4 regions of the Candidatus Clostridium radicumherbarum genome follow, and region 1 is predicted to be linked to each of the others. Evidence: riboswitches for the same ligand, from Rfam matches in the RefSeq annotation. Region 1 holds a riboswitch; each other region holds the start of a gene.
The links. A riboswitch is a leader RNA that binds a small molecule or an ion and turns the genes downstream of it on or off. The one in region 1 is predicted to bind lysine.
Positions count from the first base shown of each region.

Region 2: another riboswitch for lysine. It lies ahead of kal (3-aminobutyryl-CoA ammonia lyase); the one in region 1 lies ahead of ACJDUH_RS11995 (transporter substrate-binding domain-containing protein).
Region 3: another riboswitch for lysine. It lies ahead of ACJDUH_RS04225 (APC family permease); the one in region 1 lies ahead of ACJDUH_RS11995 (transporter substrate-binding domain-containing protein).
Region 4: another riboswitch for lysine. It lies ahead of ACJDUH_RS10925 (aspartate kinase); the one in region 1 lies ahead of ACJDUH_RS11995 (transporter substrate-binding domain-containing protein).

Region 1 is NZ_JBJHZY010000002.1:465,157-468,373, forward strand. It holds gene ACJDUH_RS11985 (amino acid ABC transporter ATP-binding protein) at 1-444, opposite strand, end outside; gene ACJDUH_RS11990 (amino acid ABC transporter permease) at 477-1,205, opposite strand; gene ACJDUH_RS11995 (transporter substrate-binding domain-containing protein) at 1,308-2,156, opposite strand; lysine riboswitch at 2,324-2,505, opposite strand; gene ACJDUH_RS12000 (DUF1540 domain-containing protein) at 2,803-3,162, opposite strand.
Region 2 is NZ_JBJHZY010000003.1:128,243-131,459, forward strand. It holds gene ACJDUH_RS14395 (amino acid permease) at 1-1,145, opposite strand, end outside; lysine riboswitch at 1,740-1,919, shown strand; gene kal (3-aminobutyryl-CoA ammonia lyase) at 2,055-2,447, shown strand; gene kce (3-keto-5-aminohexanoate cleavage enzyme) at 2,477-3,217, shown strand, end outside.
Region 3 is NZ_JBJHZY010000001.1:874,146-877,362, forward strand. It holds gene ACJDUH_RS04215 (hypothetical protein) at 1-352, shown strand, start outside; gene ACJDUH_RS04220 (threonine ammonia-lyase) at 423-1,385, shown strand; lysine riboswitch at 1,488-1,661, shown strand; gene ACJDUH_RS04225 (APC family permease) at 1,793-3,148, shown strand; gene ACJDUH_RS04230 (spore coat protein) at 3,187-3,217, opposite strand, start outside.
Region 4 is NZ_JBJHZY010000002.1:224,768-227,984, reverse strand. It holds gene ACJDUH_RS10930 (M18 family aminopeptidase) at 1-1,050, shown strand, start outside; lysine riboswitch at 1,193-1,363, shown strand; gene ACJDUH_RS10925 (aspartate kinase) at 1,475-2,677, shown strand; gene lysA (diaminopimelate decarboxylase) at 2,698-3,217, shown strand, end outside.

The DNA of each region.
Region 1 (3,217 bases):
TACACGCTGCTTTTGACCGCCTGATAGCTGCTTAGGCTTAGCATTGACATACTGCTCCATGCCTACAATCCTTAAATATTTTAAAGCAACCTTTTTGGCTTCTTCCTTTGAGCGCTTCAGTACTTTTATCTGTCCAACCATGCAGTTATGCAAAACATTGTGATTGTCAAATAAGTTAAATTGCTGAAATACCATACCTAGCTTTGTACGATACTCATTTATATTATGCTTGTCATCTAAAATGTCTTCTCCACTGTAGATAATTTCGCCGCTAGTTGGCTTTTCCAAAAGATTAATACAGCGAAGAAGTGTTGATTTTCCTGAGCCAGAGGAACCTATTATGCAGACCACTTCTCCCTTTTTTACTGAGAAATCTATGTCCTTTAATACCTCATGAGTCCCAAAGAATTTACTTAAATGCTGAACCGCAATTACATTTTCCATTTTCTAAGTCTCCTTTTTATAAATCCTTGCACCTATATCTGCATCTGATTAGCATACATAGTGTAATTTTCTGGTCCGTCTAATTTCTTTTCTATAAAACGTAAGATTCTTGTTACTGTAAAGGTCATTATAAAATACAGAATACATGCAACGAAAAAGGATTCAAAATATCTAAAATTATTTCCTGAAATTGACTTTGTCTCGAAATAAAGCTCTGTTACAGATATTACGTTAAGCACTGATGTATCTTTTATATTGATGACAAATTCATTACCCATTGCTGGCAAAATATTGCGAATTGCCTGGGGCAGTACAACATTAAGCATGGTTTGAAGATGTGTCATACCAATAGCCTGAGCCGCCTCAGTTTGTCCCTTATCAATTGAAACTATTCCTCCACGGATAATTTCAGACATGTAGGCACCAGTATTAATAGAAACAATAAATATTGCTGCTGTTAATCTGTTCATATCTATTCCAAAAGCTAAGGCAGAACCATAGTAAATTACCATAGCTTGTACAATCATTGGTGTTCCACGGAATAATTCTATATATATGAAGAGAACAGCATTAATAACTTTAAGAATTACCTTTTTTATACCTCTTTCAGGCATTGGAATAGTTCGTACAACGCCTACTATAAGGCCAATAAAAAAGCCTAATATAGTACCAATCATTGAAATCAAAAGTGTCATGCCAGCTCCACGAAGGAGCATTGGCCAGTTATCTTTAATAATTCTTATTACCCATTGAAAACTCATTTTTAATCACTCCTGCTTTATTGTGCAGGGCAGCTTGTCCAATCTAATATCTATACTACAAACTAAGCCGCCTCTATAATGCCTTAATAAGTTTTGTACTGTTTATTTTGCTGCTGGTTGATTCTTAATAGCAGTATCCATGATAGATTTTTGCTGATCTACAGGAATAGTAGCTAGAATTTTATTGATTTTTTCAGTTAAATCGCTGCCCTTTGCAACACCTACTGCAATTGCTGTATCGTCTGGTGATGTAACAAAGCCATTTTTGAACTCTACCATTTTAAAAGCCGAGTTTGCTGCAGAAGCACTAACCCCTTCTGGACGTTCTGAAACATATCCGTCAATCATTCCAGATTGAAGAGCAACTCTCATTGCGGGGAAGTTATCCATAGCAGGTTGCTTTTGAACACCCTTAATTTGATCGATTACTGAATAGTGGAAGGTATTTAATTGAGCAGTTACCTTTGCCCCGCTGAAATCTTGTATTGATGCAGCATTGTCATACTTTCCGCCTTTTTTAACCACCATAACTAAATCTGATTTATAATAGTTATTTGTAAAATCTATAGTCTCTTTACGTTTTGCAGTTGGTGACATACCTGCAATAATTGCATCTATTTTACCTGAAGTCAAAGCTGGTACCAGGCCATCCCATTCAGTTTTAACTACCACTAATTTTTTTCCAAGACCATCTGCAATTTTCTTAGCTATCTCAATATCATAGCCTCCTGCATACTCTGAGCTGCCATCTATTTTAACAGCACCATTTGAACTATCTGATTGTGTCCAGTTAAAGGGTGCATATCCACATTCAAGTCCAATTCTAAAGGTTCCAGCATCATTTGCTGCCTGTGCCTTTGTATCCTTTGAGGTATTGCTTGTCCCGCATCCTCCTAAAACTAATACTGCTGTTAGTGACATTGCCATTAATGACCAAAATTTTCTTTTCATTTTACATATCTCCTTTTTCTTATATTTTCTGCTTTTGCAGTTAAAAAAGGCTAATCTTTCATTTGGATTTTCATATTTCTCATTTCGGTCTTTTTTTGAACAAAAAAAGACCTGAGGTAACCTCAGGTCGCAATGTGCACACTTGCTCCTAAACCCCTTCATTTCCCAAATGAGATAGCACAACTCAATAAACCGGGTAGTCTATTGAGACAGTCCTGCAGCTCTTAACTGCAGACCCAGCAAATAATATAGAGAATATTATAAGCTTCGGCGATGAATCCTTCTCCCTAGTTTCAATGTTTCTCAAGCTCCACTAAGGACTATTAAGCACCGCGCCTCTACCCCACCGTAAAAGTGAGGTCTTATTAAATTATAAAACTACTTTATAACAATATTTTAAATCTGTCAACAGTTTGTTGTAAAATATTGTCAAATGTAACTGTTTACAAATAAAATTTTTAGAACTTTTTTTCTTTTAATAATATATTTTGTAATTATTTCTTCATTTTTTTATTATTTTCATTACTCTTTATCTAACTTCACTTTAATGATATTTCATTAATTTTTATAAGTATCATTAACATAGGTATTATATTATTAGTAGTAGAAGCAGTGCTATTGTTGATTAATTTAGTTCTAATATTCTCTATTTTCTAAAAGTCTCACATTGGGTTCCTTCAGTTGAACTAGCATCCGGTCCGTGTACCTGTACGTGTGAGGCTGAGCAGGCTCTGTTATCATTATATGTACAATTAAGAGCATCACATTTAATTACAGGACTCATTTCAATTGAGGTATTAGTAAACACCTGCTTAACTTCACCTGGAATATTCATATTAGTAAGATGAGTAAAAGCATTTTTAATACCTTTTTCAGCAAAGGTATTGCACATTGTTTCTGCACTGCTGTAAGCGCTGCTGCCTATAACATGAATTTGGTTTGCTGAGCAAAGCCCAGTCATATTATGCACGCAATTAAGGGCACTGCAGCTTAAATCACCATTCATAAATAAAACCACCTTTCTCAATATCATTAGCCATATTTTGCACAATAATGAAAAA
Region 2 (3,217 bases), on a different contig from region 1:
AATGCGAAAAGTGTACCTATATTACATAATTCTATTAATACATTCAATGGAAGAATTCCAGCTAATACTGCACATATTAAACCAGTAATCCAAGTACAAATATGTGGAGTTTTATGGGTAGTATGCAATTTAGCAAAAACTGGTGGAAGAAGTCCATCTCTTGACATAACCATGAATATTCTAATTTGACCGTAAAGTGTAACTAGTAATGTGGAAATCATACCTATAATAGCACCAGTAGCAACTAAGGCACCGCCCCAATTAATACCTATGCTTCTAAGTGCAGCTGGCAGAGCATCTGTAATATCGATACTCTTGAAAGGAACTATACCACAAAGAACAAATGCTATAGCTACATAAAGGATAATAACTACAGTTAAGCATATAACAAGTCCTAATGGAACGTCTCTCTTTGGATTTACAGTTTCTTCTGCAGCAGTTGAAACTGCATCAAAGCCGATATAAGAGAAGAATATAAGTGCAGCACCGCTCATAATACCTTTCCAGCCAAATGGTGCAAATGGGTGGAAGTTAGCAAGGTTTATATGTGTTGAACCAAGGAATATAAATAGTAAAATTACTACTATTTTAACTCCAACGATAATATTGTTAACATTGGCACTTTCTTTAATACCAATATAAAGTATCCAAGTTACCAATAAAGTAATAAGAATTGCAGGTACATCTGCAATACCTCCGTTTAAAGTTGAAGTTGTTATTGATGTAGGAAGTGCAATTCCGTAATTTGCAAGTAATGCAATTAGGGTACTTGACCAACCTGAGGCAACAGTACTAGCTGAAACGACATATTCCAGCATTAAATCCCAACCAATAACCCATGCAATAAATTCCCCGAATGCAACATAAGAATAAGAATAAGTACTACCTGCAACTGGAAACATAGTAGCAAGTTCTGAATAGGTTAGTGCACAAAAACCACTTACAAGTGCAGCAAGAATAAATGAAATAATTACAGCTGGACCTGCAGCTTGTGCAGCGGAACCTGTAGCAACAAAGATTCCAGTACCGACAACTGAACCTATACCTAATGCAGCTAGGTCCATGGCTTTTAATTTTTTCTTAAGTCCCGAATGTTCCCCTTCATCCTCCATCATGTCCGCGGTTTTCTTTCTAAAAAGATCCATAGCTTGTCCTCCTTAATATTTTGTTTTATAACAACACATAACATAATTCCCCATAATAAAATTATGTGCTTATTATACGATAAACAATAAAAATAGTCTACCAATTGACTATCATATGAAAATAAAAGGCAATATCCTTAGTAGATGTAAATTATTATATTATATTTAATTATATTAATAATTTAAGAAAACTATGAATAAAGCAATGTTATAAAAGCTCAAAAGAGATAAATATATAGAGTAAATAATGTTTCGCGTAGTAAAGTGATAAAGGATTGAACAAATTTATTGTCAATTAAATGAATTTTCAAAATATATTAAATATATTATATAAAATTATTTTTATCATGGGAAGTACTTTTTTTAAAAAAATTTAATGTAAAATGGGAAAGTAACATTTAAGTGAGAAGAGATGCTCCTGAAATATACTTCATGTAACATATTAGAAATTATTCATTTTACTAAGGTTGGTAAATAAATTTATTCATTAAATAGAATATTTTCTTTTTAATGAAATATTAAAATTTTCAATAAATATATATTGACAGTAAAATTTCGCAGGAATATAATAAAATTAACAATTGAATAATTAGGTACATAAATAGAGGAGCAAGTAAACGTTTAATCTTTAGGTGTTAAGAAGAAGAACCTTCGAAACTAAAGATGAAGGATTTACCTGCCGAAAGGGTATTTTAGTTCTTTAGCTTACCCTTGGGGATAATAGGTACACTTTTATCCTTGCCATGAATAATTTCATGGAGCGCTATTTATGTGATGGAAGATTGATTTTCATTGCATAGATGGCACTATTTAAAAACCTTAGGTTTTAAAGGCAAGCACTGAAAATCTTCAGTGCTTTTTTATGTTTAAAAATTAACAATATTTTACAAACAGATGGAGGGGTTAGTTATGAAAGCTTTAATTAGAATGAGAATGAGCACCCATGATGCCCATTATGGTGGAAATCTCGTTGATGGAGCAAGAATGCTTAATCTATTTGGAGATGTTGCCACAGAGCTTTTAATAAGAAATGACGGAGATGAAGGTTTATTTAGAGCTTATGACAGTGTAGAGTTTTTGGCACCAGTTTATGCAGGAGACTATATTGAAGCAGAAGGAGAAATTATTGAGTGCGGAAACACTTCTAGAAAGATGACATTCGAAGCTAGGAAGGTTATAGTACCGCTACCGCACATTAACGACTCTGCAGCTGAAATATTGGAGGAACCTATTATAGTATGCAGAGCAAGCGGAACTTGTGTAGTTCCGAAAAACAAGCAGAGAAAATTAGTTAGAGATTAAAATTATTAATATTTTAATGGGGGAGTTTTATGGAAAAGTTGATTATTACGGCAGCTATATGTGGGGCAGAAGTTACCAAGGAACACAATCCAAGTGTACCTTATACAGTGGAGGAAATAGGAAGAGAGGCTGAGGCAGCCTATAAGGCTGGAGCTAGTATAATCCATCTTCATGTAAGAAATGATGACGGTACACCAACTCAAGATAAGGAAAGATTTAGACTTTGCATTGAAGAAATAAAGAGAAGATGCCCAGATGTTATTATTCAGCCTTCTACTGGTGGTGCAGTTGGAATGAGTATTGAAGAAAGACTTCAGCCAGTGGATTTACTGCCAGAGATGGCTACCCTAGACTGCGGTACCTGTAATTTTGGCGGAGATGACATATTTGTAAATACTGAAAACATGATTAAAGCCTTTGGTGAAAGGATGATATCTCTTGGCATTAAGCCGGAAGTTGAGGTATTTGATAAAGGCATGATTGATATGGCTATAAGGCTTAATAAAAAGGGATATATTAAATCCCCAATGCATTTTAATTTTGTTTTAGGAGTTAATGGGGGTATAAGTGCATCTCCAAGAGATTTTACTTTTATGATGGGAAGTATCCCAGAAGGAAGCACCTTTACTGTATCAGGAATAGGAAAAAATGAGTTTCCTATGGCAGCAGTATCAATAATTTCTGGAGGACATGTTCGAGTTGGTTATGAGGACAACGTTTACATTTCCAAAGGAATGCCTGCTAAATCTAATGGTGAATTAGTTGAAAAG
Region 3 (3,217 bases), on a different contig from region 1:
TGGTGGAATGGGTAATCTTATATCCATTAAGGAAATAATATTATATTCTTTGGTAACAAATGTATTTATCATTTCACTAAGCTTATTCATTATATATATTTCACGGGATATAGCAGTAAGTACTTCTATAATAACTTCTTATTACCTAATTGAGGAGGCGCTATGGAGATGTAAGATAACACAGACAAAGGGTATCCTTGGACATATTTATCAATATAGTGATTATGGAAAAGGTGAAATTTTAAAAGTTAAGTTATTTTATGTTTTTATTTCCATTATACTGCTTATATTTACGTATAAAATTTCAGAAAGAAAAAAATTTGTACTTGATCTTTTTCAAAATAAAGGATGAAAATATATTTTAAAATATTGCAAATTAATGGTAAAATAGGGTTATTAAAAGAATTTTGGGGGTAATTCTTATGGTAACTTTTGAAGATGTTTTATCAGCACGAGAAAGGATAAATAAATTTATATATAAAACTCCTCTTGAATTATCTTATAGTTTAAGCAATGAACATACTAAGATATTTTTAAAACTTGAATCACAGCAAAGGTTAAAAAGCTTTAAAGTAAGGGGAGCTTTAAGCAAAATGACTTGGCTTTCAGAGGAGAGTAGAACAGAGGGTGTCATTGCAGTATCCTCCGGAAATCATGGTGCTGGAGTAAGCTTTGCTTCATATATGTTAGGAGGAATAAAAGCAAAAATATTTGTTCCTAAAACTACTCCAAAGGCAAAACTCACCAAGATAAAGTATTATGGTGCAGAAGTAATAGAGACTGGGGAAAACTATGATGAAGCTCATAAGGAAGCTGAGGAAGCAAGAAAAAAAGAAAAGCTTACCTTTATTGACCCTTGCTCAGATATTCAAGTTATAGCAGGGCAAGGCTCTATAGCATTTGAAATACTTGATGAAAATCCAGATATTGATGTAATAATTGCTCCAATAGGCGGGGGTGGTCTTATTACAGGTATAAGTGTTGCAGCAAAGCACTTAAAACCATCGATTGAGATAATTGGTGTACAAACTGCCGCTTGTCCAGCCATGGTTGCAGCTTTAAGAGATAAGCAATGTTACTTCGATTATAAAAGTGAGGAATCTATCTGTGATGCATTAGTTGGTGGAGTAGGTGAAATTCCCTATGAAATGGCAGCTAAATGCATTGATGACATAATTGTAGTAAATGAAGAAACAATTAGAAAAGCAATTGTTCAGCTTATTGAAAAGGATAAGGTAATAGCCGAACCAGCGGGGGCTGCATCAGTAGCAGCAATCATTGAAAACATGGAAAGATTTAAAGGGAAAAATGTAGCTGTAGTAGTATCAGGTGGCAATTTAGATGAAAGGCTTATGTATGAGCTTCTAGGCTATAAATATAATTAATATTAAATAGAACAAACAAAAAATATGTCGTTTTATGTCTATTTAACACTTGACTAAGCTAAAGTATTGATGCATAATAATACATGTCAGTGAAAAGTTAATAACAAGGGTAGAGGCGCGAGGCTTAATAGTACTTCTGTGGAGGCAAGCACAGAGAAACAGCAGGAAAGGAAGCATCGCCGAAGCATACAGCTTATGCTTTAAAGCTGTATAGCTGGTTCTGTATATAATATGTACAAAACTGTCACAATTATATTGTGGAGAGCTATCATTCATGGGAATAAAAGTATGTGTTTTTTGCGTGTTTTAAGGCCTTGAGTGTTTTGCTCAAGGTCTTTTGTATGCTTATCCTAAACTTGTACAAGCTATTCTGGCAAAACTTTAAACTTTATTGGAGGCTAAACAATATGGAACAAAACACAAAGTTAAAGAAGGAATTAGGATTAGTAATAGCTACCGCGCTTGTTGCAGGAAATATTATGGGCTCAGGTATATTTATGCTTCCTGCCACCTTAGCATCAACCTCTGGACCAGGGGCAACCATTTTAGCATGGATTATAACTGGTTTAGGCTCAATCTTTTTAGCACTTTCCTTTGCAAGGTTAAGCAGAAAAATACATAAGACTGGTGGGCCTTATGAATATTCTAAATTAGCCTTCGGTGATTTCATGGGCTTCATAAATGCTTGGCTTTATTGGAATGGCTCATGGATAGGTAATGCTGCAGTATTAATTGCTGTAACCAGCTATGCTGGAACCTTATATCCCACTATAGGAAGCAATCATTTAGCTTCATTTCTATTTGCAAGTTTAATACTTTGGATATTTACATTAATCAATGTTATAGGGGTAAAACTAGCAGGTAAGGTTCAGACTACTATAACTATATTTGAAATTGGATTATTTTTATTTTTTATAATATCAGCTGCGCTTCACTTTAAAATAGGTAATCTTACTCCTGCATTTCCAAGTGGAAAGGGAATTAGTACATTGCCAGCCGCTGCAACGGCTACTCTTTGGGCTTTTATAGGCTTTGAAAGTTCATCCATAGCTGCTGGGGAAATCAAAAATCCTGAGAAGAACGTAGCTAGGAGTACAATAATTGGAATTTCTATAGCAGTGGTGATGTATATGGCAATTAATATATTTGCAATGGGTGCCATGCCACAATCTGCTTTAGCTAAAAGCAGTGCACCAATAGCAGAAATTTTGTCTCAATATTTTGGCAATGGAATAATTAAACTCATAACTGTTGGTGTTGTTATTTCTATATTAGGAACTACAATAGGGTGGCTGCTTTCTACAGCTAGAATAGCATATGCTGCAGGCAAAGATGGAATGTTTCCAAGCTTTTTTGCAAAGATAAGTAAAAATGGAACACCAAAGGTTTCTTTAATTGTTAGTGCAGTATTAGTAAATATACTTTTAGCTATGAATTATCAAAAGAGTTTAACAGCTGCTTTTAACTTTGTTATATTACTTGCTACATTATCATATCTGCCTGTTTATGCATTTACTGCTGCAGCCGATATGATGCTTATAGTTAAGAGAGAAAAGAACTTTAATTTTTTAAGTTTTGTAAAAAGTGCTTTTGTACCATTAGTTGGTTTTATATATGCTTGTTGGACAATTTATGGTTCAGGAGCAGAAACAGTAATGTATGGATTCTTACTTATGTTAGCTGGCATTCCTTTCTATGTATATATGGCCTTTAAAAATAAAGAAAAAATAAACAGTATAAGAAGCTATGAAAATGCAGCTTAAACATAAAGCAGGAGTTATTTTAAACTCCTGCTTTAAAATTATGTTAATTCATTAGCCATTGCAGTTACA
Region 4 (3,217 bases), 240 kb from region 1:
ACTGATTCACCTAGTTTTAGAATTAAGCCAAGACCAGAAATAGTATCTGAAAATAATTACGTTAAGCTTAATACTGAAATTTATGGAGGACCAATATTAAGTACCTGGTTTGATAGGCCGCTTTCAATTGCTGGAAGAGTTATTTTAAAGGGTAAAAACGTACTTAATCCTGAAACAAGGCTTATTAATATAAACAGACCTATATTAATAATACCTAACTTAGCTATACATATTAATAGAAATGTAAACAAAGGCTATGAAATAAATGGACAAAAGGATACTCTTCCAATTATAGCTATGGTAAATGATGAATTTGAAAAGAATAATTATCTTATAAGCGTCATTGCAAATGAGCTAAAGGTGGATATGAAGGATATATTGGATTTTGATTTATTCCTTTATGAATTTGAAAAAGGGAAAATAATAGGCTTAAACAATGAATTTATATCCAGTTCCAGGCTGGATGATTTAGCTATGATCCATGCTGGAATTAAGGCAATTACAAATGCGGAGGCTTCTGAGGCTACTAATGTTATGATAGCCTTCGACAATGAGGAAGTAGGGAGCCACACAAAGCAGGGAGCAGATTCTGAGGTGCTTTCTAATATCCTAGAAAGAATAGTTTTTTCCTTAGGTGGTAGTAGAGAGGACTTTTTCAGAGCTATTGCAAGAAGCTTTATGATATCTGCAGACTTAGCACACGCACTTCATCCAAACAGTGAAGAAAAAGCAGATCCTGTTAATAGACCCCTAATAAACAAGGGACCAGTAATAAAACTAGCTGCAAACCAAAGCTACACTACTGACAGCAACACAGCAGCAGTTTATGAGCAAATATGCTTAAATGTTGGAGTTCCTGTGCAGAGATTTGTTAATCGTTCTGATTCACCAGGAGGCTCAACTATAGGGCCAATTTCCTCCACACATCTTGCAATTCGTTCAGTGGATATGGGTACTCCAATACTTGCAATGCACTCTGTCAGGGAGCTTGGAGGAGTGATGGACCACAGCTATGTTGTAAAATCCTTTGAAGAATTCTATAAAATTTAAAAATGCGGCATGTGGCACGGGGACGTTTCTCGTGCTACATTATTTTTGTAAATGCAACTAAGATATTTTATACTTGCATTTTCTGATTTAATATGATAAAGTACAATTTAAGATTATTAATTTAAATTACAATTAAATATCTGCCTAGGGTAGAGGCGCCGTAACTATTAGTAGCCATTCGGAGCGGGTACGCGAAAATGTATGGTAAAAGGAGCTATGGCCGAAGGAAATATATCGACAGATATATTCCCTGGCAATACATAAAATATATGTATTGTTGTCACTATGAAAATAGTGGAGAGCTACAAGGTACACAGAGTTGTAAAATACTATTGTATTTAATGCAGCAAGGGTGTTCCTTTGCTGCATTTATTTTTTTATCCAGCAAAAATCTATTGCATAAAGATTCAAAGGAGGACAAAATATGAGGGTTGTGGTTCAAAAATATGGCGGAAGTTCAGTGGGAACAATTGAAAAAATAAAGCAGGTTGCTTCTAGTATTATAAAACGCAAGGAAAAAGGAGAGAGCCTTGTAGTTGTAGTATCTGCAATGGGAGATACTACTGATGAGCTTATAGCTTTAGCAAAGAAAATAACAGATAATCCTGACAAAAGAGAGCTGGATGCACTGCTTTCAACTGGAGAGATGATTTCTTCCTCCCTTCTTGCTATGACACTTAAGGACTTAGGATATGATGCTATAAGTTATACAGCCTATCAAATTGGTTTAAAAACTATTGGAAATTATGGTAAGTCCTTAATAGACGATATTGATGGAAGTAAAATTAGAAACAGTTTGAAGGAAGATAAAATAGTGATTGTAGCTGGTTTCCAAGGAATAAATGAAGAAGGAGATATTACTACTTTAGGAAGAGGGGGCTCTGATACCACAGCTGTTGCTATAGCAGTTAAATTGAATGGAATCTGCGAAATATATACTGATGTTGATGGAATATACAGTGTTGATCCTAGAAAATATAGCAAAGCAAATAAAATAAAACAAATCGATTATGAGGAAATGCTTGAACTTGCAAGCCTTGGTGCTCAAGTAATGCACTCAAGATCAGTGGAGCTGGGACAAAAATATGGTGTGCCAATTTATGTAGGCCTTAGTAATAGTGATATTAAAGGAACAGTAATTAAGGAGGTTAATAATAAAATGAATATGGAAGGAAAAGCTGTAACAGGCCTTGCTACTAGTGATGATGATGTGGCAATAACTATAGAAAACATTAGCTATGATATAAATGTATTATCAAATCTCTTTGAAGCTTTAGCAAGCAGAAGAATAAACATCGATATGATAAGTCAGACTTCACCTATAAATGAAAGAGTAAATATTTCCTTTACAGTTCCTAAAGAGGATTTAAAGGAAAGCATGGAAGTGGTAAAAATTTATGCTAAAAAAGATTGTATTAGTATAGATGAAGATATTACAAAGTTTTCTATGGTGGGTATTGGAATGAAAACTACTTCAGGAGTTGCTGCGAAGATGTTCAAGCTTTTTAGTAAGAATAATATAAAGGTAAAAATGATAACTACCTCAGAAATAAGAATTACCTGTGCTATTAAACAAGATGACAAGCTTAAAGCCATAAATATTGTTGCAGAAGAATTCAACCTTTAAATATTTTAAGGAGGCACCCTATGCAGTTTTTTGGAAATGTAAAAATAGAAAATAATGAGTTAGTTATAGGAGGAGTAAATACAGTTAAATTAGCTAATGAATATGGTACTCCTTTATATGTAATAGATGAAGCTTTTGTAAGAACTAAATGTAAAAGATACCTCAGTGCTTTTAAGGCATTAGAAGCTGGGAATAGAGTTGCCTATGCTGGAAAAGCTTTTTTAACCTTAGCTATGTGCAAGTTAATAAAGGAAGAAGGTCTTTGCCTTGATGTGGTTTCAGGTGGAGAACTTTATACAGCTTTAAAAAGTGGTTTCCCATTAGAAAAAGTATATTTCCATGGAAATAATAAAACCATAGAAGAAATAGAACTTGGCATAAAAAATGGGGTGGGAAAGTTTGTAGTAGATAATTATTTCGAAATTGAAAAAATAAATGAAATAGCTAGAACTTATAATAAAATACAAAAGATACTTTTAAGGATAACTCCAGGTATAGAAGCCCATACCCATGACTATATAAAAACAGGGCAAATAGATT